Regions from separate parts of the Sporofaciens sp. SGI.106 genome, predicted to be linked through region 2. Evidence: predicted binding sites of a transcription regulator. Region 2 holds the regulator's gene; each other region holds the start of a gene.

Region 1 (10,462 bases), on a different contig from region 2:
GGAGCTTAGAAAGAGATATGAAGAGCTGGCTGCATCCAGAACCAGAGTCAGTGTACGTCTGGTAAAGGCATTCCCGAACATGAAATCCAGAAGGCATAACGATATACTGGAAGAATTGAAGAATGCTCTCGAAGATAGGGTAAAGCGTCAAATAAATGAAAAACATTAATTGTAAAAGCTGTGCGGAAGCGCAGCTTTTTTGTTACATTCCGATAAAAATTATGTAAAATATTTGTGTATTAATTATGTTGACAAACTGAGGGGGAATATATTATTATGTGAACACTCGTCTAAGGCGTTTGAAAGCCATATTCTGAAACAAAATTCATGGGACAGTTCGTCAGGAGGAATACATCATTCCGGTTTCCGAAAACGAGAATTTATAAGAGAGGAGGAGCTGCAAGATGATCTGATATACGCTTCGCGGGGATGCGCCAGGACTCGGCGCGAGAGTCTTGAATGGATAGTTATTGTTTAGACAGAAAAACAGAAAGGAAAAGAAAATATGAAGAAGGAACGCAGGTTATGGAGCAGGCTGATGAGAAGGATTGGATTGATAGGGCTTGCGGTACTGGCAGCAGTACTGGTTGGTACCATTTTCGTTCGGGCAGAATCAAAAGAACGGGGAGTACATACACTCACCTGTTATGACACCAGATATAATGAAGGACCTCTCATGGTAGGGTATTTTGAGATTGACGGAGGAAAGCCGGCCATGTGTGTATGTCATGAGATGGAACCGCCAACGGAGATTGGTACCCATCTGCAGGAAATTGCGGAGTATACTTTCGAGAATCAGGCACATGAACTGTTTCGCAAAATTTATTATTATGGATGGCAGGGGCCGGGAGATGTGGGGGCATCATATGTAGAGACATGCCTCGCAGGTTCGGTGGCAAATGGACATGATGATAATTATTACGGTTATGGACAGGCATTTATCAACCGCATTGCGGGTCTTCCAAATGCACCAAAGGGATTTAATGTCATGATTCTTTCTACCGGAAATGGCAGCTATCAGAACCTTGGAGTCTGGGAGTATCATCCTGTGGGTTACGCTGTCTTGAAAAAAATGGCGGAAGATGCAGATTATTCAGGCGGGGAACTGCGGTTTTCGCTGGAAGGTGCTGTCTATGGGGTGTACAGGGATAGAGAATGTACAGATGTAGTGACAGAACTGGAGACCGATGAAACGGGATGTTCAAAAAAGATTGAGTTGGATTGTGGAGATTACTGGGTAAAAGAGTTAAGTGCACCGTCCGGATATGTGAAGGATGAAAGAGTATGTAAGATGGTAGTGGAACCTGAGGCGGTCAGTGAGCTTACGGTGTCAGACCGACTTATTCGCGGAGATTTTGAACTGGTCAAGAAAGATGAAGAAGCAGATCAGCCAATGGCCGGTGTCAGTTTTCAAATCGTGTGTCAGGAGACAGGGGAATCCCATATTTTCACTACTGATGAAAATGGATATTATTCCTCTAATGCAGAATATATCCGGCACACATACAATACAAACGGAGGGCAGACAGGAGATGGACTATGGTTTGGAATGAACAGAGAAGGGAATCAGGCTGAGCCAAATGATAGCTGTGGGGCGCTTCCGGTCGGAACGTATATTATTACAGAAATTATGAATGAGGCGAACGAAGGAAAGGTGCCATGGAGTGAACAGATTTCCATATCGGAAGATAAAGTTTTGATAAATCTGGGGACGGTTCTGAATCAGAATGTGATTATCTCTACCATTGCGAAGGAAAAGGAGTCGGGCAGTCAGAATGTGTTGCCGGAGACAGAAGTAACTATTATAGATACGGTTTCTTACAGGGGGCTTTGTGAAGGAAGAGAATATACTCTGAGGGCGACTTTGATGGACAAAAATGCGGAAAAGGAAGTTCTTGATAAGAGCGGACAGCCGGTGACGGCAGAGCTGGTATTCCGGCCGGAGGCGTCTGAGGGAAGTGCGGAAGTCATGATTACGTTTGATGCGTCTGAACTGGAAGAGAGTGATGTGGTCGTATTTGAAAAGTTATATGAGGGGGAGAACCTGATTGCCAGACATGAGGATATCACAGATGAAGGGCAGACGATACATTTTGGTAAGAAGCCGGTTCCTCCGAAAGAGGACGAACCGGTGGAAAAAGAACCGGAAAAGACAGAAAAGGTTAAAACCGGTGATGGTGCAAATATAACGGTTCTTGTGATATCATGTATTCTTTCTTGCGTTGGAATCTTATGTTGTGTTAGAATAGCACGTAAGACGAAATAATGATAAAGGAGGGTCATCATCATGGGAATGACAATGACACAGAAAATTCTGGCAGCCCATGCGGGACTGGACAGCGTAGAAGCGGGACAGCTTATCATGGCGAAGCTCGATGTGGTAATGGCAAATGATATTACCGGACCAATGGCACTTCCGGTATTAAAACAGATGGCTGATACAGTTTTCGATAAAGACAAAGTTGTATTTGTGCCGGATCACTTTACACCAAATAAAGATATTAAATCTGCAGAAAATTCCAAGGCAATCCGTGAGTTTGCGAAGAACCAGGGACTGAAGTGGTATTTTGAACAGGGAAAATCCGGAGTAGAGCATGCGATTCTTCCAGAAGCGGGAGTAGTTACTGCAGGAGAATGTATTATCGGTGCAGATTCACATACATGTACATACGGAGCACTGGGAGCATTCTCCACCGGTGTGGGAACAACAGATATCGCAACAGGAATGGCAACCGGAGAATTATGGTTCAAGGTTCCGAGTGCGATTAAATTCGTCCTGAAGGGTGCGCCATCCCGTTACGTAAGCGGTAAAGATATTATTATCCATATTATTGGACGGATTGGTGTGGATGGAGCAAGATATAAGTCTATGGAATTCACCGGAGATGGAATTGCAAATCTTTCCATGGATGATCGTTTTACTATGGCTAACATGGCAATTGAAGCCGGTGCAAAGAATGGAATTTTCCCAGTAGATGACCTGACATTAGAATATATTCATGAGCATTCCGTAAAAGAATATCATGTATATGAGGCTGACGAAGACGCAGAATATGATGAAGTGATTGAAATTGATCTGTCAGAGGTGCGTCCTACTGTTGCATTCCCACATCTGCCAGGCAATGCAAAGACGATTGATGAAATTGAAGCTATGGACCCGATCAAGATCGATCAGGTTGTAATCGGTTCCTGTACAAATGGAAGAATCTCAGATCTTCGAAGAGCGGCAGCTGTTCTGAAGGGGCATACGGTACATCCGGATGTGCGTGTTATGGTAGTTCCTGCTACTCAGAAAATTTACAAGCAGTGTATTGCAGAGGGACTTCTGGATATTTTTGTGGATGCAGGCTGTGCAGTGAATACACCGAGCTGCGGACCTTGCATGGGAGGTCATATGGGCGTTATGGCAGCAGGAGAAAAATGTGTATCAACAACAAATCGTAACTTTGTAGGAAGAATGGGACATGTGGATTCTCTGATTTATCTTGCCTCACCGGAAGTGGCAGCGGCAAGTGCGATTGCAGGATGTATTGCAAATCCTGAGAAAGTGGGTGACAAATAATGAAGGCAATGGGTAATGTATTTAAATATGGTGATAATGTGGATACGGATGTAATCATTCCAGCCAGATATTTGAACTCTTTCGATGCACAGGAGCTGGCGAGCCATGCGATGGTAGATATTGATCCTGAATTTGCAGGAAAAGTACAGCCGGGCGATCTGATTGTGGCTAATAAGAATTTTGGATGCGGCTCTTCCAGGGAGCATGCACCGCTTTGTCTGAAGACGGCAGGAGTAAGCTGTATTATTGCAGAGACATTTGCCCGGATTTTCTACCGCAATGCAATTAATATCGGACTTCCGATTATCGAATGTCCGGAAGCTGCAAGGGGAATTGAAGCAGGAGATCAGGTTGAAGTAGACTTTGACAGCGGAAAAATCTACAACCGGACAAAGGGAACGGAGTTCCAGGGACAGTCATTCCCGGAATTTATGCAGAAGATTATTGCTGCCGGTGGTCTGGTTAATTATACTAATAGCAGGAAATAACCGGAAAATAGACGATACAGAAAGGTGAAGAAGATGAATTTACAGTATAAGAGTACAAGAAACGATGGCATAACAGTTACAGCATCTGAGGCAATATTAAAAGGCCTTGCAGACGATGGAGGTTTGTTTGTCCCGGTGGAGATTCCAAAGCTTTCCGTCTCTATGGAAGAACTTAAGGATATGACTTATCAGGAAACAGCATATGCGGTTATGAGAGAGTTTCTTACAGATTTTACAGAGGAAGAGCTGAAAGCATGTATTGCTAAAGCTTATGACAGTAAGTTCGATACTGAGGAGATTGCACCGCTTGCTAAAGCAGATGGTATTTATTATCTGGAATTATACCATGGAGCAACGATTGCATTTAAGGATATGGCACTTTCTATTCTGCCTCATCTTCTTACAACTGCTGCGAAAAAGAATCATGTAAAAAATGAGATTGTCATTCTGACAGCAACCTCCGGCGATACCGGAAAGGCAGCACTTGCAGGCTTTGCTGATGTGGAGGGTACCAGAATTATTGTGTTCTATCCAAAAAACGGAGTCAGCAAAGTACAGGAGCTTCAGATGGTAACCCAGAAGGGAGACAATACATCGGTTGTTGCTATCCATGGCAATTTTGACAATGCCCAAAGCGGGGTAAAGGCAATGTTCGAAAACAAAGAACTGGCCAGGGAGCTTGATGAGCACGGCTATCAGTTCTCATCTGCGAATTCTATAAATATCGGACGTCTTGTGCCGCAGGTGGTATATTACGTATATGCTTATGCAAAATTATTGCAGAATGAGGAGATTCAGGCAGGAGAGGCAATTAATGTTGTGGTTCCTACCGGAAATTTCGGAAATATTCTGGCAGCATATTATGCTAAACAGATGGGGATTCCGATTCAGAAGCTTGTTTGTGCTTCCAATGAAAATAAAGTGCTGTTTGATTTCTTCCAGACCGGTACTTATGACAGAAACAGAGAATTCCTTCTGACAACATCCCCGTCTATGGACATTTTGATTTCCAGTAATCTGGAGCGTCTGATTTATCAGATTGCCGGAAAAAATGCAGAGAAAGATGCAGAATTAATGCGGGAGCTGAAAGAAGACGGAAGTTATGCGATTACAGAGGATATGAAAAGAGAGCTCGCAGACTTCGAGGCAGGATATGCCACAGAGGAGCAGACAGCCCGTATGATTCATGATGTATATGCCAGAACCGGTTATGTGATCGATACACATACGGCAGTCGCTGCTTATGTATGTAAGGAATACCAGAAGAATTCAGGGGATGCTGCAAAATGCGTGGTGGCATCTACGGCAAGTCCGTATAAATTTGTAAAGAGTGTTATGAGCGCAATCGATGAAAAGTATGCGGATCAGGATGAATTTGCCCTTCTGGACGAATTAAAACAGGTGTCTCAGACAGAGATGCCGAACGCGATTAAAGAGATTCTGGATGCTAATATTCTTCATACAGCAGAGTGTGATGCGGACAAGATGGAGGCGTCTGTGCGGGAGATACTTGGATTGTAGGAGTCGGGATATGGAAGCTTATGAATTGTGGCAGAAGGCTGTGAAGGCAAGAGAATTTTCATATAGTCCGTATTCCGGATTTAAGGTGGGTGCCGCCCTCCTCTGTAAAAATGGGGAAGTGGTGCAGGGATGTAATGTGGAGAACAGTGCATATGGACCTTCTAACTGCGCAGAACGCACGGCATTTTTTGCGGCTGTTGCAAAAGGGCAGAGGGAATTTGAAGCAATTGCAATTGCAGGAGGAAAAGAGGAGCTGGTCATGTGCTATCCCTGCGGAGTTTGCCGTCAGGTTATGGCAGAATTCTGTGATCCGGATAATTTTCACGTAATTTGCGGAATGAATAAAGAAAAGCTGGAGATACTAACTTTGCGTGAGTTATTACCCAAAAGTTTTGAAATGCAAGATTGATTTTTCAATCTTGCATTTTTACACATTGTTAAACTATTGACTTTTTTGACAAAAAATGAGATAATACTACCAAATTCGGAATTTTAAGGAGGAAAAGACAAAATGGCAACAAAAGCATATTATCCAATTAGTGAAATCGGAAAAGACAAACCAGGTTTCTCTAAAACACGTTCCATTATTGAAGCAGCATTCTACGGAAATAATGTTGTGAAAGTAGAAACCTTGAAAGAGGCTTACAATCTGGCAAAGAATTCCCCGGGAACTATCGTGACAGATATGCCTGTATATAGAGGAGAAGAGTTTGGTCTGGATGCAGATGCAAAAGTTCTTTTATTTAATGACGGTGCAATTACCGGACGTTATGCAACAGCACGTCGTATTGCAGGAGAACCGGGAGTAGATTGCGATGCTCTTGATAAAGTTGCAATGGACGCTGTATACAAATCACGCTGGAAAAAAATGTATCATGCAACTGTATTTGCAGGATTGGATCCGGAATTTATGGTTAAGTGCCACCTGTTGATTCCGGAAGGAGAAGAGAATATCATGTATAACTGGATGCTGAACTTCCAGTATATGTCTGATGAATATGTAAAGATGTACAAAGAGTCCAAACCGGTAGGAGACGGAAAAGAAGCAGATATCTACATCTTCTCTGATCCGCAGTGGATTCCGGAAGAGGCTCCTGGTGTAAGCTTTGACTGTTTAAGTGACCCGGCTAAGAAGACTCTGTGCTATTTCAATACAGAGACAAACTGTGCATGTATCCTTGGTATGAGATACTTCGGAGAGCACAAGAAAGGTACTCTTACTATGGTATGGGCAATTGCAAACCGTAACGGTTATGCATCCTGCCACGGTGGACAGAAAGAATACTTACTCCCGGATGGATCCAAGTATGTTGCATCTGTATACGGTCTGTCAGGATCTGGTAAGTCTACACTGACACATGCAAAACATGGTGGAAAATACGAGATCAAAGTACTTCATGATGATGCATTTATCATCAATACAGATACATGCTCATCTATCGCAATTGAGCCTACTTATTTTGATAAGACAGCTGATTATCCGACAGGATGCCCGGATAACAAGTATCTGCTGACAGCTCAGAACTGTTCTGCAACAATGGACGAAGATGGAAAGATTCAGCTTGTAACAGAGGATATCAGAAATGGTAACGGACGTGCAATCAAGTCTAAGTTATGGTCACCGAACCGTGTAGATAAGATTGATGCTCCGGTTAATGCAATCTTCTGGATTATGAAAGATCCTACCATTCCGCCGGTAGTTAAGCTGAAAGGTGCTGCACTTGCATCTGTTATGGGAGCTACACTTGCTACAAAACGTTCCTCTGCTGAGCGTCTTGCTCCTGGCGTAGATCCTAACAAGCTGGTTGTTGTTCCTTACGCTAATCCGTTCAGAACCTATCCTCTGGCTAATGACTACGAGAAGTTCAAAAAACTGGTTGAAGAGAAGAACGTAGACTGCTACATCGTTAATACAGGTGATTTCATGGGCAAGAAGGTACAGCCAAAGGATACTCTTGGTGTGCTGGAAGCAATCGTTGAGAAGAGAGCAGATTTCCATCAGTGGGGACCGTTCTCTGACATCGAGATCATGGATTGGGAAGGATTCGTTCCGGATCTTGACGATCCGGACTACAAAGCTCAGTTAAAGGCTCGTATGCAGGATCGTGTAAACGAAGTTGAGAACTTTGCTGTAGCAAAAGACGGATATGACAAGCTGCCGGATGAAGCAGTAGATGCACTGAAGAAACTGGTTGAAGAACTTGCATAATTGAAAAGAATATGATTTGTAAAAGGAAGCTGTTTTGATGCGGCTTCCTTTTTTTGGTTGATTAATTATATTTTTGTGCTATAATAATGTTCGATATAAAACAGTTCACTATCGAACAATCGGGGAGGCGTGACATATGGAAGAGGCAGAGCTGAGGATAGGAGTTGAAGTGCATAAGGCAGACCGGGTAATCGGACGATGTCTGTCGAATCGAGTAAAAGCAGCGGGAATAGACGAAGTTACGATCGTGCACGGCTGGGTAATCAGGTATCTTTATGAGCACCGGAGTGAAGATGTATTTCAAAAGGATCTGGAACAGCATTTTTCTGTAGGCAGGTCGTCTGTTACGAATACAATAAAGCTTATGGAAAAAAAGGGATTTATCTGTCGGGAATCGGTGACCAGGGATGCCAGGTTGAAGAAGGTTTCTTTGACAGACAAGGGAATCCAAACGCATGAAGAAATGACAAAGATAACAGAGCAGATGGATGATTTTCTCCTTCGGGGAGTCGGCAAAGAAGATCTAAAAATATTCCTGGGAGTGATCCGGAAAATCCGGGAAAATGCGGAGAAAGGAGAAATGAAATGATACGGACTTTGTTACATGAGGTAAAGGAATATAAGAAAGCGTCCTTTGCGACGCCTGTTTTTATGATACTGGAAGTAATTATGGAGATGATTATCCCGTATCTGATGGCATCCATTATTGATGACGGAGTCAACAAGGGGGATATCGGACATATTTACAGGGTAGGAGGGATTATGATTGTGGCGGCGGCTATGGGTCTACTGGCAGGACTTCTCGGAGGACGTTACGGTGCGAAAGCTTCCACAGGATTTGCAAAAAATCTGAGAGAGGCAATGTTTAACCACATCCAGACATTTTCATTTTCCAGCATCGATAAATTCAGTACGGCCGGATTGGTGACCCGTCTGACTACGGATGTAACCAATGTTCAAAATGCGTATCAGATGTGTCTTCGAATGCTTATGAGAGCGCCTGCCAGCTTGATTTGTGCGATGGCCATGGCATTTTTTATAAATAGACGCCTGGCAAGCGTTTATCTGGTAGCAGTGATGATTCTTGGTGTTGTTCTAATGTTTATTATCAGTCATGCTACGAGATATTTTCAGCAGGCATTTCCCAAATATGACGCATTGAATGAATCTGTGCAGGAAAATGTATCAGCCATTCGTGTCGTAAAAGCTTATGTGAGAGAAGAGGAGGAAACCAGGAAATTTAAGAAGGCGAGTGAGAATATTTACAGGATATTTGTAAAGGCGGAAAATAATCTTGTGTACAATGCGCCGATAATGCAGCTTACGGTATATACATGTATTCTTCTGATCAGCTGGCTTGGTGCAAAAATGATTGTTTCCTCAACTCTGACTACCGGTGAGCTTATGAGTCTTTTAGCCTACTGTATGAATATTCTGATGAACCTTATGATGCTGTCCATGGTATTTGTCATGATATCCATGAGTATGGCAAGTGTCAGACGTATCTCAGAGGTACTGAACGAGGTCAGTGATATCCAGAATCCGGATCACCCGGTGACAGAAGTAAAAGACGGAAGCATTACATTTTTTCATGTGAATTTTTCATATAAAAAAGATAATGATGAGCCTGTTTTAAAAGATATTAATCTGGATATCCATTCCGGTGAGACTATCGGAATTATCGGTGGAACCGGAAGCGCGAAAACGAGCCTCGTGAACCTGATCAGCCGTCTTTATGATGTGACTGATGGGGAAGTGCGGGTTGGAGGATGCAATGTAAAGGATTATGATATGGAAGCACTTCGTAATCAGGTGTCTGTAGTACTTCAGAACAATGTGTTATTCTCCGGTACAATTTTAGAAAATTTACGATGGGGCAATCGAAATGCTACAGAAGAGGAATGTGTGAATGTCTGCAGGCTTGCCTGTGCAGATGAGTTTATCCAGAGATTTCCGATGAAATATGAGACGCACATTGAGCAGGGAGGAAATAATGTATCCGGCGGACAGAAGCAGAGACTCTGTATTGCCAGGGCACTCCTGAAAAAACCTAAAATACTGATTCTGGATGACAGCACCAGTGCGGTCGATACTGCTACGGATGCGAAGATAAGAAGAGCATTCCGGGAGGAAATACCGGACACCACGAAACTGATCATTGCCCAGAGGATTTCCAGTGTTCAGGATGCGGACCGGATCATTGTCATGGATGAAGGCAGAGTTCATGGATTTGGTACCCATGAAGAATTGTTGGAAACAAATGAAATCTACCGCGAGGTATATGAGTCCCAGATGAAGGGCAGCGGCGATTTTGATGAAAAGGCAGGTGAGTAAAAGATGGCAGGACCGATGAGAAAAGAAACGAGAGGCATGAAATCCCAGGTGAAGGATCCGGGAAAAATTTTTCTAAGATTGATGAATTATGTGTTTCGTACATATAAGTATCATTACATTGCAGTTGTGATCCTGATTTTTATCGGAGTAATTGCAAATGTGCAGGGAACAATGTTTACGAAAAATCTGATTGACGATTATATTACACCGCTTCTGCTTTCCGACACGCCGGATTTTGCGCCGCTTGCATATGCGATTGCGAGGGTGGCGGGCTTTTATCTGATAGGAATACTGGCAACATTTGCTTATAATAAGATTATGGTGTATGTAACCCAGGGCACTCTTCAG
Region 2 (10,462 bases):
CTGTGCCCTGTGAAAGGAGTCCTCCGATAATGCCGGCAAGAACATCTCCCGAGCCTGCCTTTGCCATGGCAGCATTACCTGAGAGGTTCAAAGCCGTGTGCCTTCCCTCACATGCCGTGAGAGTTCGGGCATCCTTCAGCACACAGGTGACCGGATAGTTTTTCACAAACTCCTCCAACATTTCTCTTTTATTCTCCCTGAGTTCCGATACCGGTTTCTTTAAAATCCTGGACATTTCTTTCATATGTGGAGTAAATACAAATTGGTTTTCCCTCAGATCTTTCATATATTTTGGATTTTCTGCCAGTAGATTCAGTCCATCCGCATCAATCACACATGGAACAGCCACATACTCCAGGGTAGTGCGCAGAAGCTTTTTCGCCAGATCTGTCGTCCCGATTCCGGAACCGATGACAACTGTATCTGCCCATCGGAGCAGGGAAATTAACTCTCTCTCATCGAACAAATCATAAGTCGTTATAATTGCTTCCGGAAGGAGCTGCTGAAGAATCATTCGATTTTCTTCTGCCGTGTAGATCTGCACCAGTCCGGCGCCTGTCATATATGCCGCATATGCATTCAGCCAGGCTGCTCCCGCCATCCCCTTACTGCCTGCAATCACAAGCAATCTTCCATAGGTTCCTTTATGGGAATCTTCCCTGCGCTCCGGCATCATTTTCTTAATATCCTTCTCCTCCAGGGCACAGACTGTATGAATATCCTCATCCAGGCATTCTGTATTGATACCGATATCCGTTACGATTACCTCACCGGCCATCTGCCGTCCCGGATCCATATAGAGCCCCAGTTTTCCCCTCTGAAAGGTTACTGTCACATCTGCATGAAATGCATGCCCCAGTATTCTTCCGTCTGCCGCACTGATTCCCGACGGCACATCCACGGCAAACCTGACTGCCTCTGCCTGATTCATCTCTTCAATCAACTCGCCATATCTTCCCTCTATATCTCTATTCAATCCTACGCCAAATAAGGCGTCTACTATGACACTATATTTTCCGGATTTCCATTCACTGACTGTTCCTCCTGCTTTTTCAAACAAATCCATCTGATACACTGTCTCCGGGGTCCTGCTCTCCATGCGTCCCGCCAGAACCGCCTTAACAGAATATCCTTTCTCCAGCAGCATCCTTGCAATCGCAAATCCATCTCCACCATTATTGCCGGAGCCACACACAATGCACACATCTGACAGATCTGTTTTTCGATCTTCCATAACTTCCACACAGGCTCTTGCTGCATGCTCCATCAGTTCCAGAGATGGAATCCCAAGATCACAGATGGTGTGGCGGTCCGCCTCCTTCATCTGATTTCCATCCGGTAAATATATCATATCTCTTTTCCTCCTCTTATTTTCAGCCTGACTATACGCAAAAGACGTGTAAAGAAAGCCTGCACAGCACAGACCGACATTACACGTCCCACTTTCGTTTCAAGACTCACTCTATTCTGTTTTATGCTCCTCGTTATATCGGCTGATATTATAGGATAACCTCATCAGACTCTCTGACAGATGAACATTTTCAACAATGACATGTTCCGGCAGATTCAAATCTGTATGAGCAAAGTTCCAGATTGCTCTGACTCCATGCTCTACCAGTTCATTTGCAACGTCAATCGCTTTTGCCTTCGGTATAGTAAGTGCGGCAATCTCAATATCATTTTTGCCTATAAACTCTCTCAATTCACTCATCATTCGAATCGGAACACCACGAATGGACACACCTGCAAGGGTAGGATTTACATCAAATATCCCTTTCAGAACAAATCCTCTCTTTTCAAATGCCGCATAATTTGCCAGAGCCTGTCCCAGGTTACCGGCTCCGATAATAATCATATTATGGTTCTTCTCAAGCCCCAGGATTTTCCCGATCTCCGTGTATAAATATTTTACATTATATCCGTATCCCTGTTGTCCAAATCCACCAAAATTATTCAGATCCTGTCGAATCTGGGATGCCGTCACCTTCATCTGCTTACTCAGCTCATTTGAGGAAATACGTTCTACACCATTTTCAAGCAACTCGCCCAAATAGCGATAGTATCTTGGAAGTCTTCGTATTACAGCCTGAGAAATTTCTCTTTCTTCCACTAGTCTCACCTTCCCGATTTGTTTCTCTTCATAATATTATATAGAATTGTCAACTCAAAGTCAAACTTTTAGTTGTATTTTGCATAAATTTCGTTATAATTATTGTGAGTAATACTAGGTTTAGGAGGTCATGCCATGATTTTATCATGCCATAACATCAAAAAAGCTTTTGGAGAAGAAGTCATTGTAAAACATGGCTCTTTTCATATAGAAGAACACGAAAAAGCAGCACTGGTGGGTCTCAATGGTGCCGGCAAATCCACGATTCTTAAGATGATCGTGGGGGAACTTTCCCTGGATGACGGTTCTGTCACTCTTGCCAAAGGAAAGACTCTCGGATATCTGTCCCAGCACCAGGAAGTCACTACCGGTCATACGATTTACGAAGAAGTAAAAACTGCCAAGGCAGATGTCATCGAGATGGAGCGTCAGATCCGCTCTATTGAAGAGGAATTATCATCTCTGTCCGGACAGGAGCTGGAAGACAGACTTACCACCTATCATCGGCTGACAGATACCTTTGAGCGGGAAAATGGATACGCTTACGAAAGCGAGATTACCGGAGTACTGAAAGGACTGGGATTTGAAGAGTCTGAATTTGGGAAACCGGTCGACACCCTCTCCGGCGGTCAGAAGACCCGTGTCGCGCTGGGTAAATTATTGCTGACACGCCCGGATGTCCTTCTTCTGGACGAGCCTACCAACCACCTGGATCTGAATTCTATTGCATGGCTGGAGACTTATCTTCTGAATTACCCGGGCGCCGTTCTCATTGTATCCCATGACCGTTATTTTCTGGACCGTGTCGTAACAAAGGTCATTGAAATCGAACTGGGAAATATCATGATGTTCCCCGGAAATTACACAGCCTTCGCACAGAAGAAACAGATGATCCGGGATGCCAGACTGAAAGAATATTTAAACCAGCAGCAGGAAATCAAACATCAGGAAGCCGTCATCGAAAAACTGCGCTCCTTCAATCGGGAAAAATCTATTAAGCGGGCAGAAAGCCGTGAAAAAATGCTGAACAAAATGACTCTGGTGGAGAAACCTGCAGAAATCCACAGTGAAATCCACCTGACACTTGAGCCTTCCTGTGTAAGCGGTAATGATGTACTCTCTGTAGAGAATTTGAGCAAATCCTTTCCGCCGCAGACATTATTTTCCAATATAAGCTTCGAGATTAAACGCGGGGAACACGTAGCAATAATCGGTGATAATGGAACGGGAAAGACCACACTGCTCAAGATACTGAATCAGGTACTTCCGGCAGACAGCGGTACATTTACCCTGGGAACGAACGTCAAAATCGGATATTACGACCAGGAGCATCACGTCCTTCACATGGACAAGACCATTTTTGAGGAAATATCCGATGATTACCCCTCTCTTACCAACACCCAGATTCGTAATATGCTGGCAGCATTTCTGTTTACAGGCGACGACGTCTTTAAACTGATCGGGGATTTGAGCGGTGGAGAAAGAGGTCGGGTATCTCTTGCAAAACTCATGCTCTCAGAAGCGAATTTTCTGATTCTGGATGAGCCTACCAACCACCTTGATATAGCTTCCAAAGAAATACTGGAAAAAGCCCTCAACGATTACACCGGCACCGTGTTATACGTTTCCCACGACCGTTATTTCATCAACCAGACCGCCTCACGAATTCTGGATCTGGTGAACCAGACCTTTGTAAATTATATAGGAAATTACGATTACTATCTGGAGAAAAAAGAAGAACTGACCGCCGCCTATGCCGGTCAGACCATTTCCGAATCCAGTATTTCAGGAAAAAGAGCCGCTGTCACTGCAACCAATCCCTCCACTTCTGCCGTATCCGAATCCAAGCTGAGCTGGCAGGAACAAAAAGAACAGCAGGCGAAAGAACGAAAACGCCTGAACGATCTGAAAAAGACAGAAAACCGGATCACCGAACTGGAAGAACGGGATGTTGAAATTGATGAACTAATGGCTCAGGAAGAGGTATACACTAATTCCGTCCGGTGTCAGGAACTGGCACAGGAAAAAGCAGCGATCGCCGATGAACTGGCTGAGCTTTATGAACGCTGGGAGGAACTTGCAGAGTAAACTGAACAAAAAGGTACACCGCAAATGTTAATTGGGGACGTAGCAAAATGCATTTTGCTACGTCCCCAATTAACTTACAATCTTTTCGCAATTGCCTTAATAAACTCCTCACTGTTCAGCACCGTCGGATTCTCCATCGTTGTGATCAGCGCCAGATCCTTTGTCATCTCGCCACCTTCGATCGTGTCAATGGTAGCTTTCTCCAGACGGTCTGCAAACGCCATCAGCTCTGCATTTCCATCCAACTCACCACGTTTTCTTAGAGCTCCTGTCCATGCGAATATGGTTGCAACTGAGTTCGTGGAGGTTTCCTCTCCCTTCAAATGTTTGTAATAGTGGCGCTGTACGGTTCCGTGAGCAGCCTCATACTCATAATATCCGTCCGGTGACACCAGTACGGAAGTCATCATGGCAAGAGAACCAAATGCAGATGATACCATGTCACTCATTACATCCCCGTCGTAATTCTTACATGCCCAGATGTAACCGCCCTCGGATTTCATTACACGTGCAACGGCATCATCGATCAGAGTATAGAAATATGTAATACCAGCCGCATCAAATTTTTCTTTATATTCCGCATCAAAGATTTCCTGGAAAATATCCTTGAATGTGTGGTCATATTTTTTAGAAATAGTGTCTTTGGTAGCAAACCAGAGATCCTGCTTTGTATCCAGTGCATAGTTGAAGCAGCTTCTTGCGAAACTTTCGATGGAATCACACAGATTATGCATGCCCTGTGCCACGCCCGGTCCTGCGTAATTATGTACGAGTTCTCTTGTCTCTGTTCCATCTTCGGCAGTATAGACCAGTTCTACCTTTCCAGGTCCCGGAATCTTCATCTCGGTGTTTTTATAAACATCACCGTATGCATGTCTTGCAATGGTAATCGGCTTCTTCCAGTTCTTAACGCAAGGCTCAATTCCTTTTACAACGATCGGTGCACGGAATACGGTTCCATCCAGTATAGCACGGATGGTTCCATTCGGGCTCTTCCACATTTCTTTCAGGTTATACTCCGTCATACGTGCAGCATTCGGTGTGATGGTAGCACATTTTACTGCCACTTTATACTTTTTCGTTGCATTGGCAGAATCAATAGTTACCTGATCATTTGTCTCGTTACGATGCTCCAGTCCCAGATCATAATACTCTGTGTTGAGTTCAATAAATGGTTCCAGAAGATTGTCCTTGATCATCTTCCAGAGGATTCTCGTCATCTCGTCTCCATCCATCTCTACAATAGGGGTTGTCATTTTAATCTTTGCCATTGCCTTCAGCTCCTTTTCGATATTCTATACTCTAAATTTCTAAGCTCTGTTAAATCTTAATTATTGTTATTCTTCATTCATGTGGAGATTTGCCATTACCTTAATAATATGCTCATTCGCCAGTTTCTCGGCCAGAACCTCATCCTTACTCTTGATTGCATCCAGTATTCCCCGGTGCTCTGCTATGGACTTCTCTGCCCGGTCTTTGGCACCTACTGACATTGTTCTTGCAATCTGCACATACTTGTGAAAATCTGATAGAACATGCTCCAGTATACGGCTGTTGGAGGCCTCGTACAGTACCTTGTGGAACTTACCGTCCAGATCGGATACCTGTTTCGCCTTCTCATTTCCTTCTTTTTTCAGATGAAATTCTGACAAAAGTATGATCTCTTCCAGTTCCTCAATCTGTTCATCAGTAATATGTCTGGTTGCCCACCGTGCGCATAATCCTTCCAGCATGGAGCGGATCGTATAAATATCATGCACATCTTTAGGTGTAATTCCAGTCACATATGCTCCTTTATTCGGGATGATCGTAACCAGTCCTTCCAGCTCCAGTTGTCTTAATGCTTCCCGGACCGGCGTCCTGCTGACTCCCAGCTCTTCTCCGATAGAGATTTCCCTTAATTCTTCATGCTCCTTATATTTTCCGGATAAAATATCCTCTCTCAGTTTCCGAAACACTCTTCCCCTCAGTGAGCGATCCTGATATTCTTCCATGATTTGCCTCTTTCCGGAGTTTCCCCCAATTGATACTACAGCAATTCCACGCCCAGCTTCTTACAGGCATCATCAATTACCTTAAGCAGCTCGTCGTCTGTCAATACGGTAACTCGTCCGCTTTCATATTCCTCATCCACCCAGGCTTTTACCATAGCTACAAGCTCCGTATTCTTATCTACCTGCTTCTCCTGTGGAAGGCGAAAATATGTATTGATCCAGTGTGCGATTCCCGCAAGTCCTGATGTATTGGATACTGCTACAAGCGGTGGACGGTTCAGGAATTTGTCAGTATCAAATACATTGTAGATCTCCTCATTTTTCAAAAGACCATCCGCGTGGATTCCTGCTCTTGTCACATTGAAATTCCTTCCGACAAACGGTGTCCTGGATGGAATCGTGTAACCGATTTCTTTCTCATAATACTCTGCCAGCTCTGTAATGACTGTGGTATCCATTCCATCCAGAGTACCCCGAAGCTGCGCATACTCAAATACCATAGCCTCAAGCGGAGTATTGCCGGTACGCTCTCCGATTCCGAAGAGGGAACAGTTCACGCCGCTGGCTCCATACAGCCATGCTGTAGTAGAGTTGCTGACTGCCTTATAAAAATCATTATGTCCATGGAATTCAATCTGTTCACTTGGTACGCCCGCATGTACACGAATACCGTAAATAATACCCGGAATAGACCTCGGAATCACAGCTCCCGGATAGTTAACACCATATCCCATGGTATCACAGACACGAATCTTTACCGGAATCTGATATTCCTCCTGAAGTTTCATAAGCTCCAGACAGAATGGAATTACAAATCCGTAGATATCAGAGCGGGTTATATCCTCCAGATGACACCTCGGACTGATTCCCGTCTCCAGGCATTCACGGATAACGGAGAGGTAATGATTCATACATTCTCTTCTTGTCATCTTAAGCTTATAAAAAATATGGTAATCGGAACAGCTTACCAAAATTCCTGTCTCCTTCATACCGATATCTTTCACCAGTTCAAAATCCTTCTTACTTGCACGGATCCAACTGGTCACTTCCGGGAATTCATACCCTCTTTCCATACACTTATAAACGGCATCTCTATCCTTCTTGCTGTATAAGAAAAATTCACTCTGTCGAATCTTTCCTTTTGGACCGCCCAGTTTATGAAAATAATCGTACAATGTTACAATCTGCTCTGTACTATACGGTGCTCTTGACTGCTGACCATCACGGAATGTCGTATCCGTAATCCAGATATTATCCGGCATACAGTGCGGCACAATACGGTCATTGAACGCAATCTTCGGAATTTCATCATAATGAAACAGATTCCGGAATACATTCGGTGTCTCTACATCGACCAGCGGATACATATGCTCTTCAAGCTGTAATAAATTAGAATGTTTATCAAAATATACCTTTCGATCTTCCATCGCTGCACACTCTCCTTCAAATTATACTCTTCTGTCAAAGGTAAATGATTTTCTTTTTCGATGTGTATAATTGTATACAATTATACACATCCTGTCAAGAATTATTTTCAGAATAAAGAGTTTTACTCTATGGAAACGCAGTTTCCTATAGAGTAAAAAAATGCCCCTCTGGTTTTTAGGCCAAAGGGGCATTTTTCAATAGGGTATATTTTCAATTCGGAGGATGAGGTTACAATATTAAATTGCTCTTGTATATTTTCTCAGCCATTCTTTTTCATCTTCTTCAAGATAAGGAGAAACTTTATCATATACAAGCTGATGATAGTCATTTAAAAGAGCTTTTTCCGGTTCAGACATCATTTCCGGTAAAATGGCATCCAGATCCATTGGAATATAGGTAATTGGCTCGAAGTACAGGAAATCTCCATACTCATTCTTCTGCCAGGACTGAACAAGAAGCTCATTTTCCAATCTTACTCCGTGTGAACCTTCAAAATAAATTCCCGGTTCATCTGTAATAACGATTCCCTCTTCAAATGGATGTGTATCATTTGCACGATACTGCCAGCGGAAGTTTGTCGGACCTTCATGGATATTCAAAAGATATCCCATTCCATGTCCTGTTCCATGATTAAAGTTAATTCCTCTGTCCCAGAATGGTTTTCTCGCAAGAATGTCCAGGTTCATTCCGGTACAGCCTCTTAAGAATTTTGCGCTTGCAAGCTGCAGATGGCTGATTGCAACAAGTGTAAAATGCTCTTTCATAATCTGTGGAATCTCACCCAGGGCATAGGTTCTGGTCACGTCCGTGGAACCTTCATAAAATCCGGCACCTGTGTCTGTCAGGAATACACTGCCTTCTTTTAATTCTACATTTGTCTCTTCAGAAGAAACATAGTGGCATAACGCTGCGTGCTCTCCATATGCACAGATTGGCTCAAAACTTGGACGGATAAAATTGCCAAGCTCCATACGGAATTCATCCAGCTTATCAGAAGCACTAAGCTCTGTAATGGTTGTCTTTCCAACATTTTCTTTCAGCCATTTCATAAACCGGATGTGTGCAATACTGTCTTTCATCTGTGCTTTTCTGATATTCTCAATCTCAGTAACATTCTTTACAGCCTTAAACACAATCTCCGGATTACGCTCTTCTACCTTTTTTACTTCATTCGGAATATTTTTATAAATTGCATAATTAATTTTTGCCGGGTCAAGAAGAAGTGTTTCATCTGCATTTAACTTCTTAATATCTTCATAAATATCATTGTATGGATGAAGTGTAATTCCATCTTTTGCGAAACTTTCTTTTATCTCTTCTCCAAGCTTCCTTTCATCAATATAAAGTTCCATTCCATCCAGTGTAATGATTGCATAAGATAATACTAACGGGAAAAATTCAATATCATTTCCTCGGATATTCAATGTCCAGCAAATATCGTCTATGGTTGTGAGCACATGTGCGGTTGCTCCATGTTCACGCATAAATTCACGGATCCGTCCGAGTTTATCTGCTGTTGATTCTCCGGCATACTTCAAATCCAGAGCAAATGCAGGTTCTTCTGATAATTTCGGACGATCTTCCCAGAAGGTATCAATCAGATCGTAAGCATATACAATGCTGCCGCCCTTTTCTGCTGCAATATGCTCATATGTTTTTCCTTCCCCCATGGATACCACACGACCGTCAAATCCAATCGTTCCATTTTCCGGGAGGGTATCTTTCAGATATTCTTCAACAGTTGGAACACCCGGCTCTCTCATCTTCATCAGTTCCACCGTAGTTCCTTCCATCTGTCTTGCAGCCTGGATAAAATATCTTCCATCTGTCCACATATATGCTTTATCTTTTGTGATCACAGCAGTTCCGGCAGAACCGGAAAAACCGGTAATATATTTTCTTGCTTTAAAATATTCCCCAACATACTCACTCTGGTGAAAATCTGCCGTTGGAACGATATAGATATCAATTCCTTTTTCTTCCATCTGAGTGCGTAATTTCGCAAGTCTTTCACGTACATCCATTTTTCTATTCCTCTTTTACTATATACTTCCTAATCTACGAGTGCTGAGAGCTTCTTATCCAGAAGAACCATTATAATCGCAGAAACAAATGCGATACCTGCAACGATTCCTGCTCCTACTCTGAACTCCAGATTTCCGCCAAATAAAACTCCGTAAACATATCCGTAGGATTTTGCTGCGATAAATGTCGCAAATCCCCATACAGACATCATAACTGCAAGGTAACGGCTTGGAGAATATTTACTGATAAACGCATGTCCCAGTGGTGAGAAGAACATTTCACCAAGTGTAAGAAGGAATGCAAATCCCAGAAGCCAGACTACACTGACTTTTCCGTCTCCACGAACAATGTCCATAATGATATAGAAAAGATAACCCAAACCAATTGTTGTGATACCCAGAGCTGTTTTACGGAAAATACTCATATCACCCTGTGGTCTTGCTGCAAGTTTCTTCCATAATGAAGCAACAACAGGACCTAAGATTACACAGAACAGTGAATTCGCTGCGTCAAACCATGTTGCCGGAACCTCGTAACCTGCAACTACCCAGTTGGCATTTTCTGCCCAGTAATAGTATACCGGAAGGTATCCAAGATACCAGAAGATCCAGAAGATGATAGAGAATACAGATGCGATAATGATTGCACCAATTCTCTTCTTTTCTACAGTTGTCATTGGCTGTTTTGTTTCTTTTTCGGAAGCTTTTCTTGCTTTTTCTGCTTCGATTTCTTCAGCAGTCATTGTCTTTTTGAATGGAAGCGCTGCTGTATTACCTAAGAATCTCCAACATACAAATACATACCATAATGCACCTAA
Region 3 (10,462 bases), on a different contig from region 2:
CTATTGAAGGAAATGAAATCGTTGTGCGCACTGCTGCAAAGGGTGAGAAGTTTACGACTCTGGATGGTCAGGAGCGTGAGATGGATGAGACGGTCCTGATGATCTGTGATGGAAAGAAGTCCATCGGTATTGCGGGAATCATGGGTGGAGAGAATTCTATGATTACAGACGATGTGCAGACGATGCTGTTTGAGGCTGCATGTTTTGATGGAACGAATATCCGTAAATCCAGCAAGAAGGTTGGTCTTCGTACAGATGCTTCCGGTAAATTTGAAAAAGGTCTGGATCCGAATAATGCACAGGCTGCAATTGACCGTGCATGCCAGCTCGTAGAAGAGATGGGTGCAGGTGAAGTAGTCGGCGGTATGGTTGATGTCTATGGAAAGAAAAAAGAGCCTGTAAGAGTACCATTTGATGCAGATGCGATTAATGCACTCCTGGGAACCAATGTTTCTAAAGAGGATATGATTGGATACTTTAAGAAAATTGATCTTGAATATGATGAGGAAACAAATGAGGTGATTGCACCGACCTTCCGTCATGACCTGTTCCGTCTGGCTGACCTGGCAGAGGAAGTGGCAAGATTCTACGGATATGACAATATTCCTACTACTTTGCCGAAGGGAGAGGCTACGACAGGAAAACTGTCTTACAAGCTTCGCATTGAGGAAGTGGCAAGGGATATTGCAGAATTCTGCGGATTTAGTCAGGGAATGACCTATTCTTTTGAAAGTCCGAAGGTATTTGATAAATTGAAGATTGCAGAGGATTCCCCACTTCGTCAGGCAGTGGAAATTATGAATCCGCTGGGAGAAGACTACAGCATTATGAGAACTACATCTCTGAATGGTATGCTGACGTCTCTTGCAACCAACTACAACAGAAGAAATAAAAATGTGAAGCTTTATGAGCTTGGAAATATTTATATTCCGAAGGCTCTGCCGCTTACCGAGCTTCCGGAGGAGCGCATGCAGTTTACACTGGGAATGTATGGAGACGGAGATTTCTTCAGCATGAAAGGTGTGGTAGAAGAATTCTTCGATAAGATCGGTCTGCACAAGAAAGAGACTTATGATCCGAATGCAGGCAAACCGTATCTCCATCCGGGACGTCAGGCAAACATTATTTATGATGGTGTCGTAGTGGGATATCTTGGAGAGGTTCATCCGGACGTGGCAGATACCTATGGTATCGGTGAGAAAGCCTATATTGCAGTTCTGGATATGCCGGAAATTGTTGAGAGAGCAACATTTGAAAGAAAATACGAAGGAATTGCCAAGTTCCCGGCTGTAACCCGTGATATCAGTATGGTTGTGCCGAAGGAAATTATGGTTGGTCAGATCGAGGAAGTGATTGAGAAAAAAGGCGGCGCTTATCTGGAAAGCTATGCACTCTTTGATTTGTATGAGGGTGCACAGATTAAATCCGGATTCAAGTCAGTTGCTTATTCTATTGTATTCCGTGCAAAGGATAAGACTCTTGCAGAAGCAGATATTACTCAGGCAATGGATAAGATCCTGAAAGCACTGGAAGAGATGGGAATCGAACTTCGTAAATAAAGGATGATTGGAAATGAAACGACAGGATTTTAGTTTTGATTTGCCGGAGGAGCTGATTGCTCAGGATCCTCTTGAGGACCGCTCCGGTTCCAGGCTGCTGGTTCTGGACAAGGACACCGGAGAAGTGTCTCATCACATTTTCAGGGAAATTATAGAATATCTGCAGCCGGGAGATTGTCTGGTCTTAAATGACACGAAGGTTATTCCGGCGCGTCTGATCGGCTCGAAGGTCGGAACCGATGCGAAAATAGAGATTCTGCTGTTAAAACGCATGGAAAATGATGTGTGGGAAACTCTGGTTAAGCCCGGGAAAAAGGCGAAGGTTGGAGCAAAGATCAGTTTTGGTGAGGGACTTTTAACAGGTGAGGTGGTTGGAATCGTAGAAGAGGGTAACCGTCTTGTGAAATTCACCTATGATGGAATTTTCGAAGAGATTCTGGATCAGCTTGGACAGATGCCTCTGCCGCCTTATATTACGCATCAGCTTGAGGATAAAAACCGTTATCAGACCGTATATGCAAAACACAGTGGATCTGCAGCGGCACCGACTGCCGGACTGCATTTTACACCGGAGCTTCTGAAGGAAATCGAAAATAAAGGAGTAGACGTTGCAAAAGTGACACTCCATGTAGGACTTGGAACCTTCCGTCCGGTGAAGGTGGATAATATTCTGGAGCATCATATGCATTCGGAATTCTACCGCATTGAACAGTCGGAGGCAGATAAGATTAACAGGGCAAAGGAAAATGGTCATCGGGTCATCTGCGTGGGAACTACCAGCTGTCGTACCATTGAGTCTGCAGCAGATGAGAACGGACGGTTAAGGGAGTGCAGTGGATGGACGGAGATATTCATTTATCCGGGATATCAGTTTAAGGTACTGGACTGCCTGATTACGAATTTCCATTTGCCGGAATCAACACTGATCATGCTGGTTTCTGCACTGGCGGGAAGAGAGCATGTGCTGGCGGCATATGAAGAAGCGGTGAAGGAAAGATACCGTTTCTTCAGCTTTGGCGATGCGATGTTTATTCGATAGAAAGAAGGAATATTATGCGCCTGGAGAGTTTTAAGATGGAACGCCAGGGTCTGGTGGAGGAAGGACAGGAAGTCGTAATCAGTGAACGAAGTCCGAGCACCGGAAGATATACTTATCTGGTGGAGCCATCGGTTGCTATGTCCGGCATCTACAGAACTACAGAGAGAATCAAAGCCAGAAAAGGAATTATCAGAGAAATTAAAGAGACAGAAAAAGGATTTTATCTGATCGTGGAGCTGGAAGAATAGATAAATAGAATACGTAAATACCCCTGTTGCTGAGAAGAAACCCGGCAGCAGGGGTATTTTTGGCTTTATATGGTTTGTGAAAAAAATCACTCCAAAAGTCGCACAGAACAAAATAAAATTTTAAATTGTATAAAATAAATAAAAAAACACGTCAATACAACCCATTTTTTAGACATAAAATTGGTGAAAAATAAAACGGGAATGTGTAAATATTAACAAAAAATCGGTAAAAAAATGATGGTTTTTTGTGAGAATGTATGATAAAATTATGGAAAGTAGAACGAATATAGCCAGTGCGGTTATACATTATGCAAAGGGAGGTAAAAAAATGCTTTCAAAAAAATCTACTGTTCCTTTCAGAGGAACCGAAGAACAAGAAAAAGCACTGCTTGCTGTCATTCATGAGTTGAAGGACGAGAAGGGTGCTCTTATGCCGATTCTGCAGAAAGCTCAGGACATTTACGGATATCTTCCGATTGAGGTTCAGAAGATTATCTCAGACGAGACGGGAATCCCGCTGGAGAAGATTTACGGAGTTGTAACATTCTATTCACAGTTCAACTTAAGTCCGAAGGGAAGGTATCAGATTTCTGTTTGTCTTGGTACCGCATGTTATGTAAAGGGATCCGGAGATATCTATAACAAGCTGATGGAGAAGCTCGGAATTGTCGGCGGAGAGTGTACACCGGACGGTAAGTTCTCTCTGGATGCATGCCGCTGTATCGGTGCCTGCGGTCTTGCTCCGGTTATGACAATTAATGATGAGGTGTACGGCAGACTGAAAGTAGAGGATATCGATGATATTCTTGCAAAATACGAATAGCTTTCAGATGTGAAAAACGGAAATGTCAATAGAATGGAGGGACAATATGAAATCTCTGGAAGAATTACGAGTAATAAGAGAGAAGGTGCAAGGGGAAGTCGGATATCGTTCTGAGCACCAGATTCCGGTTAAGATTGCCGGACCTGCAGCAGCTTATGAGGCTGCGAACGGCGAGGAATGGAGCACCAAATATCGCGCGCATGTTCTGGTCTGCGGAGGTACAGGATGTACATCTTCCGGCAGCCAGAGAATCAGAGAAAAACTGGCAGAAGAGATAAAGAAACAGGGAATTGAGGAAGAAGTATGTGTAATTAAGACAGGCTGTTTTGGTCTGTGTGCATTGGGACCGATTATGATCGTGTATCCGGAAGGCGCTTTCTATTCCATGGTGAAGGAAGAAGATATTCCGGAAATCGTATCTGAGCATCTGGTGAATGGAAGAGTGGTTACCAGACTGCTTTATGATGAGACTGTACATGGAAATGAAGTACTGCCTCTGCAGGAGACAAATTTCTATAAAAAACAGCACAGAGTTGCACTTCGGAACTGTGGTGTGATCAGTCCGGAAAATATTGAGGAATATATCGGAACAAGAGGATATGAGGCACTGGGAAAAGTCCTGACAGAGATGAAGCCGGAGGAGGTAATCCAGATTATGCTGGACAGCGGACTCAGGGGACGTGGAGGCGCAGGATTCCCGACAGGTCTGAAGTGGAAATTTGCAGCAGCTAATGCGGCAGATCAGAAGTACGTATGCTGTAACGCTGACGAAGGTGACCCGGGTGCGTTCATGGATCGTTCCGTACTGGAAGGTGACCCACACGTAGTACTGGAGGCGATGGCTATTGCAGGTTATGCAATCGGTGCATCTCAGGGATATATTTATGTGCGTGCAGAGTACCCGATTGCTGTTGAACGACTGAATATTGCAATCGGCCAGGCAAGAGAATATGGATTACTGGGCAAAGATATCTTTGGAACAGGATTTGATTTTGATATCGAGCTGAGACTGGGAGCAGGAGCTTTCGTTTGTGGTGAGGAGACTGCACTTATGACTTCCATCGAAGGAAATCGTGGTGAGCCAAGACCGCGTCCGCCGTTCCCGGCACTGAAAGGTCTGTTCCAGAAACCAACCATTTTAAATAACGTAGAGACACTGGCAAATATCCCGCAGATCATCCTGAACGGACCGGAGTGGTTCGCTTCCATGGGAACTGAAAAATCAAAAGGAACAAAAGTATTTGCTCTTGGAGGAAAGGTTAATAATACAGGTCTGGTTGAGATCCCGATGGGAACAACCCTTCGTGAGATCGTAGAAGAGATTGGCGGCGGAATTCCGAATGGTAAGAAATTCAAGGCTGCACAGACCGGAGGACCGTCCGGCGGATGTATTCCGGCTGAGAATTTTGATGTTCCGATCGACTACGACAATCTGATTGCAATCGGTTCCATGATGGGATCCGGTGGTCTGATCGTAATGGATGAAGATACCTGTATGGTAGATATCGCAAAATTCTTCCTGGAATTCACAGTAGACGAATCCTGTGGTAAATGTACACCATGCCGTGTGGGAACCAGAAGAATGCTTGAGATTCTGGATAAGATTACAAAAGGTCAGGGAACCATGGAAGACCTGGATCGTCTGGAGGAGCTGGCAGCTCACCTGAAATCCAATTCTCTGTGTGCATTGGGACAGACGGCACCGAACCCGGTACTGTCCACACTGCGTTACTTCAGAGATGAATACATAGCACATATCGTTGACAAGAAATGTCCGGCCGGCGTATGTAAAGATCTGCTTCAGTACAAGATTGATGCGGATAAATGTAAGGGATGTACACTTTGTGCAAGAACCTGTCCGAATAATGCAATCATCGGAAAGGTAAAAGAACCTCACGTAATCAATCAGGATAAGTGCGTGAAGTGTGGAGCCTGCATGGAGAAATGTCGTTTTGGTGCTATTTACAAAGAGTAATGGAGGATGGAAAATATGGAAAATATTAATCTTAAAATCAACGGGCTTGATGTATCCGCACCGGCAGGTTCTACTATCCTTGAAGCGGCACATCTGGCAGGAATCAGAATTCCGACTCTGTGCTATCTGAAAGAAATTAACGAGATCGGCGCATGCCGTATGTGTGTAGTAGAAGTAAAAGGTGCAAGAAATCTGGTTGCAGCTTGTGTGCACCCGATTAACGAGGGAATGGAAGTTTATACGAACACACCGAAGCTGATCCAGTCCAGAAAAAGAACTTTGCAGCTTCTGCTGTCCAATCACGATAAGAAATGTCTTTCCTGCGTGCGAAGCGGCAATTGTGAATTACAGCAGCTCTGTCGTGAGTATGGTGTGGATGATGAAAACTATTATGCAGGTGAAATGAATCACTACGAGCTGGATACTTCCGCTGCTCATATGGTTCGTGATAATAATAAATGTATCCTGTGCCGCCGCTGTGTGGCTACCTGTGAAAAGACACAGGGAATCGGAGTAATCGGACCGAATAACCGTGGATTCGATACATTTATCGGTTCTGCTTTTGAAATGGGACTGGGCGAGACCAGCTGTGTTTCCTGTGGTCAGTGTATCGCAGTCTGTCCGACAGGAGCACTTTATGAAAAAGACTACACAGATAAGATTATCGAAGCAATTGCTGATCCGGAGAAATATGTAGTTGTACAGACAGCTCCTTCTGTAAGAGCAGGTCTGGGCGAAGAATTTGGTTATCCGATGGGAACTGACGTGGAAGGCAAGATGGCAGCTGCACTTCGAAGAATTGGATTTGACAAGGTATTTGATACAGACTGGGGAGCAGACCTTACGATTATGGAGGAGGCAACAGAGCTTCTGCACCGTATTCAAAATGGTGGTGTGCTTCCGATGATCACATCCTGTTCACCTGGATGGATTAAGTATTGTGAACATTACTTCCCGGATATGACGGAAAATCTGTCAAGCTGTAAGTCTCCGCAGCAGATGTTTGGTGCTATGCTGAAAACATATTTTGCAGAGAAGGAAGGCATTGATCCGAAGAAGATCGTATCTGTCAGCGTAATGCCGTGTACAGCAAAGAAATTTGAGATCGGAAGAGATGACCAGAATGCGGCAGGCGTTCCGGATGTGGATATTGCCATCACAACAAGAGAGCTGGCAAGACTGATTAAGCGTTGTGGTATTGATTTTTCCGCTCTTCCGGATGAAGGATTTGATGATCCCATGGGCGAATCCACAGGCGCAGGTGTTATCTTTGGTGCGACCGGCGGTGTTATGGAGGCGGCACTTCGTACAGCCGTAGAGACTCTGACCGGTGAAGAGCTTGCGAACCTGGAGTTTACCGATGTGCGTGGTACACAGGGAATCAAAGAGGCATCTTATCATGTGGCGGGAATGGATGTGAAGGTAGCGGTAGTTTCCGGACTTAACAATGCAAGAGAGCTTCTTAACAAAGTGAAATCCGGTGAGGCAAACTACCACTTCATCGAGATCATGGGATGTCCTGGCGGATGTGTTAACGGTGGAGGACAGCCACAGGTATCCGGAGATGTACGTAACTTTACAGACGTACGCGGAATCCGTGCAGGCGTTCTTTACAGAAATGATGCTGCAAAACCAATCCGTAAATCTCATGAGAATCCGGCAATTAAGAAGCTTTATGATGAATATCTGGGCGAACCGGGAAGCCACAAGGCACATGAGACCTTACATACAACCTATGTAAAGAGAACAATTAACTAATAAAAAACCTGAATTAGAGAGATTTGGCACTATGATATGGTGCCAAATCTCTTTTTCTATTGATTACTGCAAAAAAACTCCCGAGTTCTTTGTAAAAAGGAATTGACAGGTTCCTGACATAAGGTATAAAATAAAACAAATGATTTAAAACAACCAATTTAAAACGTGTGATTTTGAATGGGAGGATGATGTAAATGCCACCGAAACCGAAATTTACAAGAGATGAGATCGTGGCAGCAGCGTTAGATATGGTCAGTGAACGGGGAATGGAGGCACTTACTGCCCGGGACCTGGGACAGCGTCTGGGAAGCTCGGCACGTCCCATATTTACGGTGTTTGAAAATATGGAAGAAGTGCAGAAAGAAGTAAGAAAGGCAGCAATGCAGCGGTATAATGACTATACAAATAAAGGGGTTCATTATACACCGGCATTTAAGCAATTCGGGATGCAGATGATTCTGTTTGCGAAAGAAGAGCCAAAGCTGTTTCAGATGCTTTTTATGACAGAAAATGAAAAGGCTAAGAGCTTTGAAGATATTTTTGAAGAACTGGGGGATATGTCAAAGCTTTGTATAGAGGTAATTATGAGGGATTATCAGCTGCCAGAGCAGGATGCGTTGCAGCTGTTTAAGCATGTGTGGATTCATACATTTGGAATTGGAGCACTATGTGCCGCCAAAGTATGTGACTTTGATGAGAAAGAAGTGTCAGAGATGCTGACGGAATCATTTATTGGAATGATGATGGTGGTAAAGTCCGGTGCGAAAGAACGGTATAATATTAAGCCAGTAAAAAAGGATGAATGTGACGAAAAGGAGAGCGACCTATGAGTAATATCATTGAAATAAGCCACCTGAGTAAAAGCTTTGGTGACGTGAAAGCAGTACAGGATTTAAGTTTCCGTGTAAAAGAGGGGGAACTCTTTGCATTTCTCGGCATCAATGGAGCGGGAAAGTCAACAACAATTAATATCATGTGCGGACAGCTTACGAAGAACGCAGGAAGTGTACATATTTGTGGGGCGGATCTGGATAAGGACGATGACACGATTAAACGAAGTCTGGGTGTAGTGTTCCAGAATTCCGTTCTGGATAAGGCGCTGAATGTACAGGATAATCTGGAAAGCCGTGCGGCGCTTTACGGAATCACAGGAAAGGTATTTAAAGAAAGATTAAAAGATCTTTCGCAACTTCTGGATTTCGAAGATTTGCTGAAAAGAACAGTTGGAAAGCTTTCCGGCGGACAGAGAAGAAGAATTGATATTGCAAGAGCACTTCTGCATCAGCCTAAGATTTTAATATTGGATGAACCTACTACAGGTCTGGATCCTCAGACAAGAAAGCTTCTCTGGGACGCCATTGCAAGGCTTCGTAAGGAACAGAAAATGACCGTTTTTCTGACAACTCATTATATGGAAGAGGCAGCAGATGCAGACTATGTTGTTATACTTGACAGTGGAAGAATTGCAGCGGAAGGAACGCCGCTGGAACTTAAGAATACCTATACGGGAGATTTTATCACACTGTATGGAGTGACCAAGAAACAGGTAAGCAGTCTTGGATGTCCAAGTGAGCCTCTTAAGCAAGATGTTTACCGGGTAGCGGTGCCGGATACGGCTGCTGCAACAGAGCTGATTCTGAAATATCCGGAGGTCTTTCGGGATTATGAAATCGTTAAGGGAAAGATGGATGATGTTTTCCTTGCGGTGACAGGCAAGAAACTGACGGGAGGTACAGAGAAATGAGAGGTCTGGGCGCATTAATTAAACGAAATACAAAGTTATTTTTTAAAGATAAGGGAATGTTCTTCACCTCTCTGGTAACACCGCTGGTTCTTCTGGTACTGTACGGGACGTTTTTGAGTAATGTATATGAAGATACATTCCGAGGGGCATTGGAGGCGGCTGGTGCTACGGCGCCGGATGAGCTGATCGGAGGATGTGTGGGCGGGGAGCTAACATCTTCTCTTCTGGCAGTCTGCTGTGTGACGGTGGCATTCTGTTCCAATCTACTGATGGTTCAGGATAAGGTAAATGGAACCAGGAAGGATCTTACGATTTCACCGGTAAGCAAGGGTACACTGGCTTTAGGATATTATATTTCTACAATGGTTTCCACGCTGTTGATTTCTTATGTGGCAACAGGTGTATGTCTTCTTTATATTGCAAAGGTGGGCTGGTATCTTACTACGGAAGATGTGCTTAGACTGCTGTTGGATGTATTTCTTCTGGTATTATTCGGAACGGCACTGTCCAGCATTATCAATATGTTCCTTACCAGTCAGGGGCAGATGTCTGCCGTGGGAACGATTGTCAGTGCGGGATATGGATTTATCTGTGGAGCATATATGCCGATTTCCCAGTTCTCGGACGGGTTGCAGAAGGTGATTTCTTTTCTTCCGGGAACCTATGGGACTTCCATGCTTCGAAACCATGTGCTCAGGGGAACATTTGAAGAGATGGAAAGTCAGGGATTTCCGTCTCAGGTCGTAGAGGCAATTAAAGATGCGGTGGATTGTAATCTATATTTCTTTGATGAAAAAGTGGGACTTAACACAATGTATTTGATTATGGCAGGAACGGCTGCAGGGTTGATTGCATTGTATGTGCTGTTAAATGTGGTGCGCAGCGGAAAACAGAGATAGTCTGGGAATGCTGATTGGCGAGACTGTGGGGATGTTTGTGAAGAAATGATATCCTGACTCTACGCTGCGTAGGTTGCCGGATGAGATGCCGGGGCTTACAATTTACTCATAATAAATGAAGAAAGAGGTAGATATTATGAGTTATGTGACTGGAAAAACGGTAAAAGAATTAAGAGAAAAAAGAAACATCACCCAGAAGGAGCTGGCAGATAGAATCAATGTCAGTGATAAGACTGTTTCTAAATGGGAGACAGGGGGTTCACTTAGATAAAGATACCACACCAATCCCACGCTGACTTTTGCTCAACCAATACAGCCGGAGGGCTGGATAACAAGAAAAGGCGGTATGCGCCCCGTGGAGGGGTAGCATATCGCCTTTTCTTGTGGGGGTTTCCAAAGGGGGCAACGCCCCCATTT

The links. The regulator Rex, encoded in region 2, represses fermentation and respiration genes when NADH is low (regulators of the CRP and FNR family bind a similar motif). The targets are predictions, from matches to a motif close to ATTGTTAANTANTTAACAAT.
Region 1: the regulator Rex is predicted to act here: its motif matches at 6,005-6,024, upstream of ACQRCC_RS10380 (phosphoenolpyruvate carboxykinase (ATP)).
Region 3: the regulator Rex is predicted to act here: its motif matches at 3,047-3,066, upstream of ACQRCC_RS10460 (NAD(P)H-dependent oxidoreductase subunit E).

The regions. Positions count from the first base shown of each region.
Region 1 is NZ_JBNPMZ010000013.1:50,331-60,792, forward strand. It holds gene ACQRCC_RS10350 (putative ABC transporter permease) at 1-169, shown strand, start outside; gene ACQRCC_RS10355 (VaFE repeat-containing surface-anchored protein) at 506-2,266, shown strand; gene leuC (3-isopropylmalate dehydratase large subunit) at 2,288-3,562, shown strand; gene ACQRCC_RS10365 (3-isopropylmalate dehydratase small subunit) at 3,562-4,050, shown strand; gene thrC (threonine synthase) at 4,084-5,571, shown strand; gene cdd (cytidine deaminase) at 5,582-5,980, shown strand; gene ACQRCC_RS10380 (phosphoenolpyruvate carboxykinase (ATP)) at 6,083-7,780, shown strand; gene ACQRCC_RS10385 (MarR family winged helix-turn-helix transcriptional regulator) at 7,917-8,369, shown strand; gene ACQRCC_RS10390 (ABC transporter ATP-binding protein) at 8,366-10,114, shown strand; gene ACQRCC_RS10395 (ABC transporter ATP-binding protein) at 10,118-10,462, shown strand, end outside.
Region 2 is NZ_JBNPMZ010000001.1:66,860-77,321, reverse strand. It holds gene ACQRCC_RS00330 (NAD(P)H-hydrate dehydratase) at 1-1,351, opposite strand, end outside; gene ACQRCC_RS00325 (redox-sensing transcriptional repressor Rex) at 1,463-2,110, opposite strand; gene ACQRCC_RS00320 (ABC-F family ATP-binding cassette domain-containing protein) at 2,246-4,198, shown strand; gene ACQRCC_RS00315 (NADP-dependent isocitrate dehydrogenase) at 4,273-5,469, opposite strand; gene ACQRCC_RS00310 (GntR family transcriptional regulator) at 5,536-6,192, opposite strand; gene ACQRCC_RS00305 (2-isopropylmalate synthase) at 6,228-7,619, opposite strand; gene ACQRCC_RS00300 (aminopeptidase P family N-terminal domain-containing protein) at 7,857-9,644, opposite strand; gene ACQRCC_RS00295 (peptide MFS transporter) at 9,674-10,462, opposite strand, start outside.
Region 3 is NZ_JBNPMZ010000013.1:71,582-82,043, forward strand. It holds gene pheT (phenylalanine--tRNA ligase subunit beta) at 1-1,559, shown strand, start outside; gene queA (tRNA preQ1(34) S-adenosylmethionine ribosyltransferase-isomerase QueA) at 1,573-2,598, shown strand; gene ACQRCC_RS10455 (hypothetical protein) at 2,613-2,846, shown strand; gene ACQRCC_RS10460 (NAD(P)H-dependent oxidoreductase subunit E) at 3,175-3,669, shown strand; gene nuoF (NADH-quinone oxidoreductase subunit NuoF) at 3,716-5,644, shown strand; gene ACQRCC_RS10470 (NADH-dependent [FeFe] hydrogenase, group A6) at 5,660-7,402, shown strand; gene ACQRCC_RS10475 (TetR/AcrR family transcriptional regulator) at 7,597-8,232, shown strand; gene ACQRCC_RS10480 (ABC transporter ATP-binding protein) at 8,229-9,146, shown strand; gene ACQRCC_RS10485 (ABC transporter permease) at 9,143-10,045, shown strand; partial or broken gene ACQRCC_RS10490 (helix-turn-helix transcriptional regulator) at 10,182-10,310, shown strand.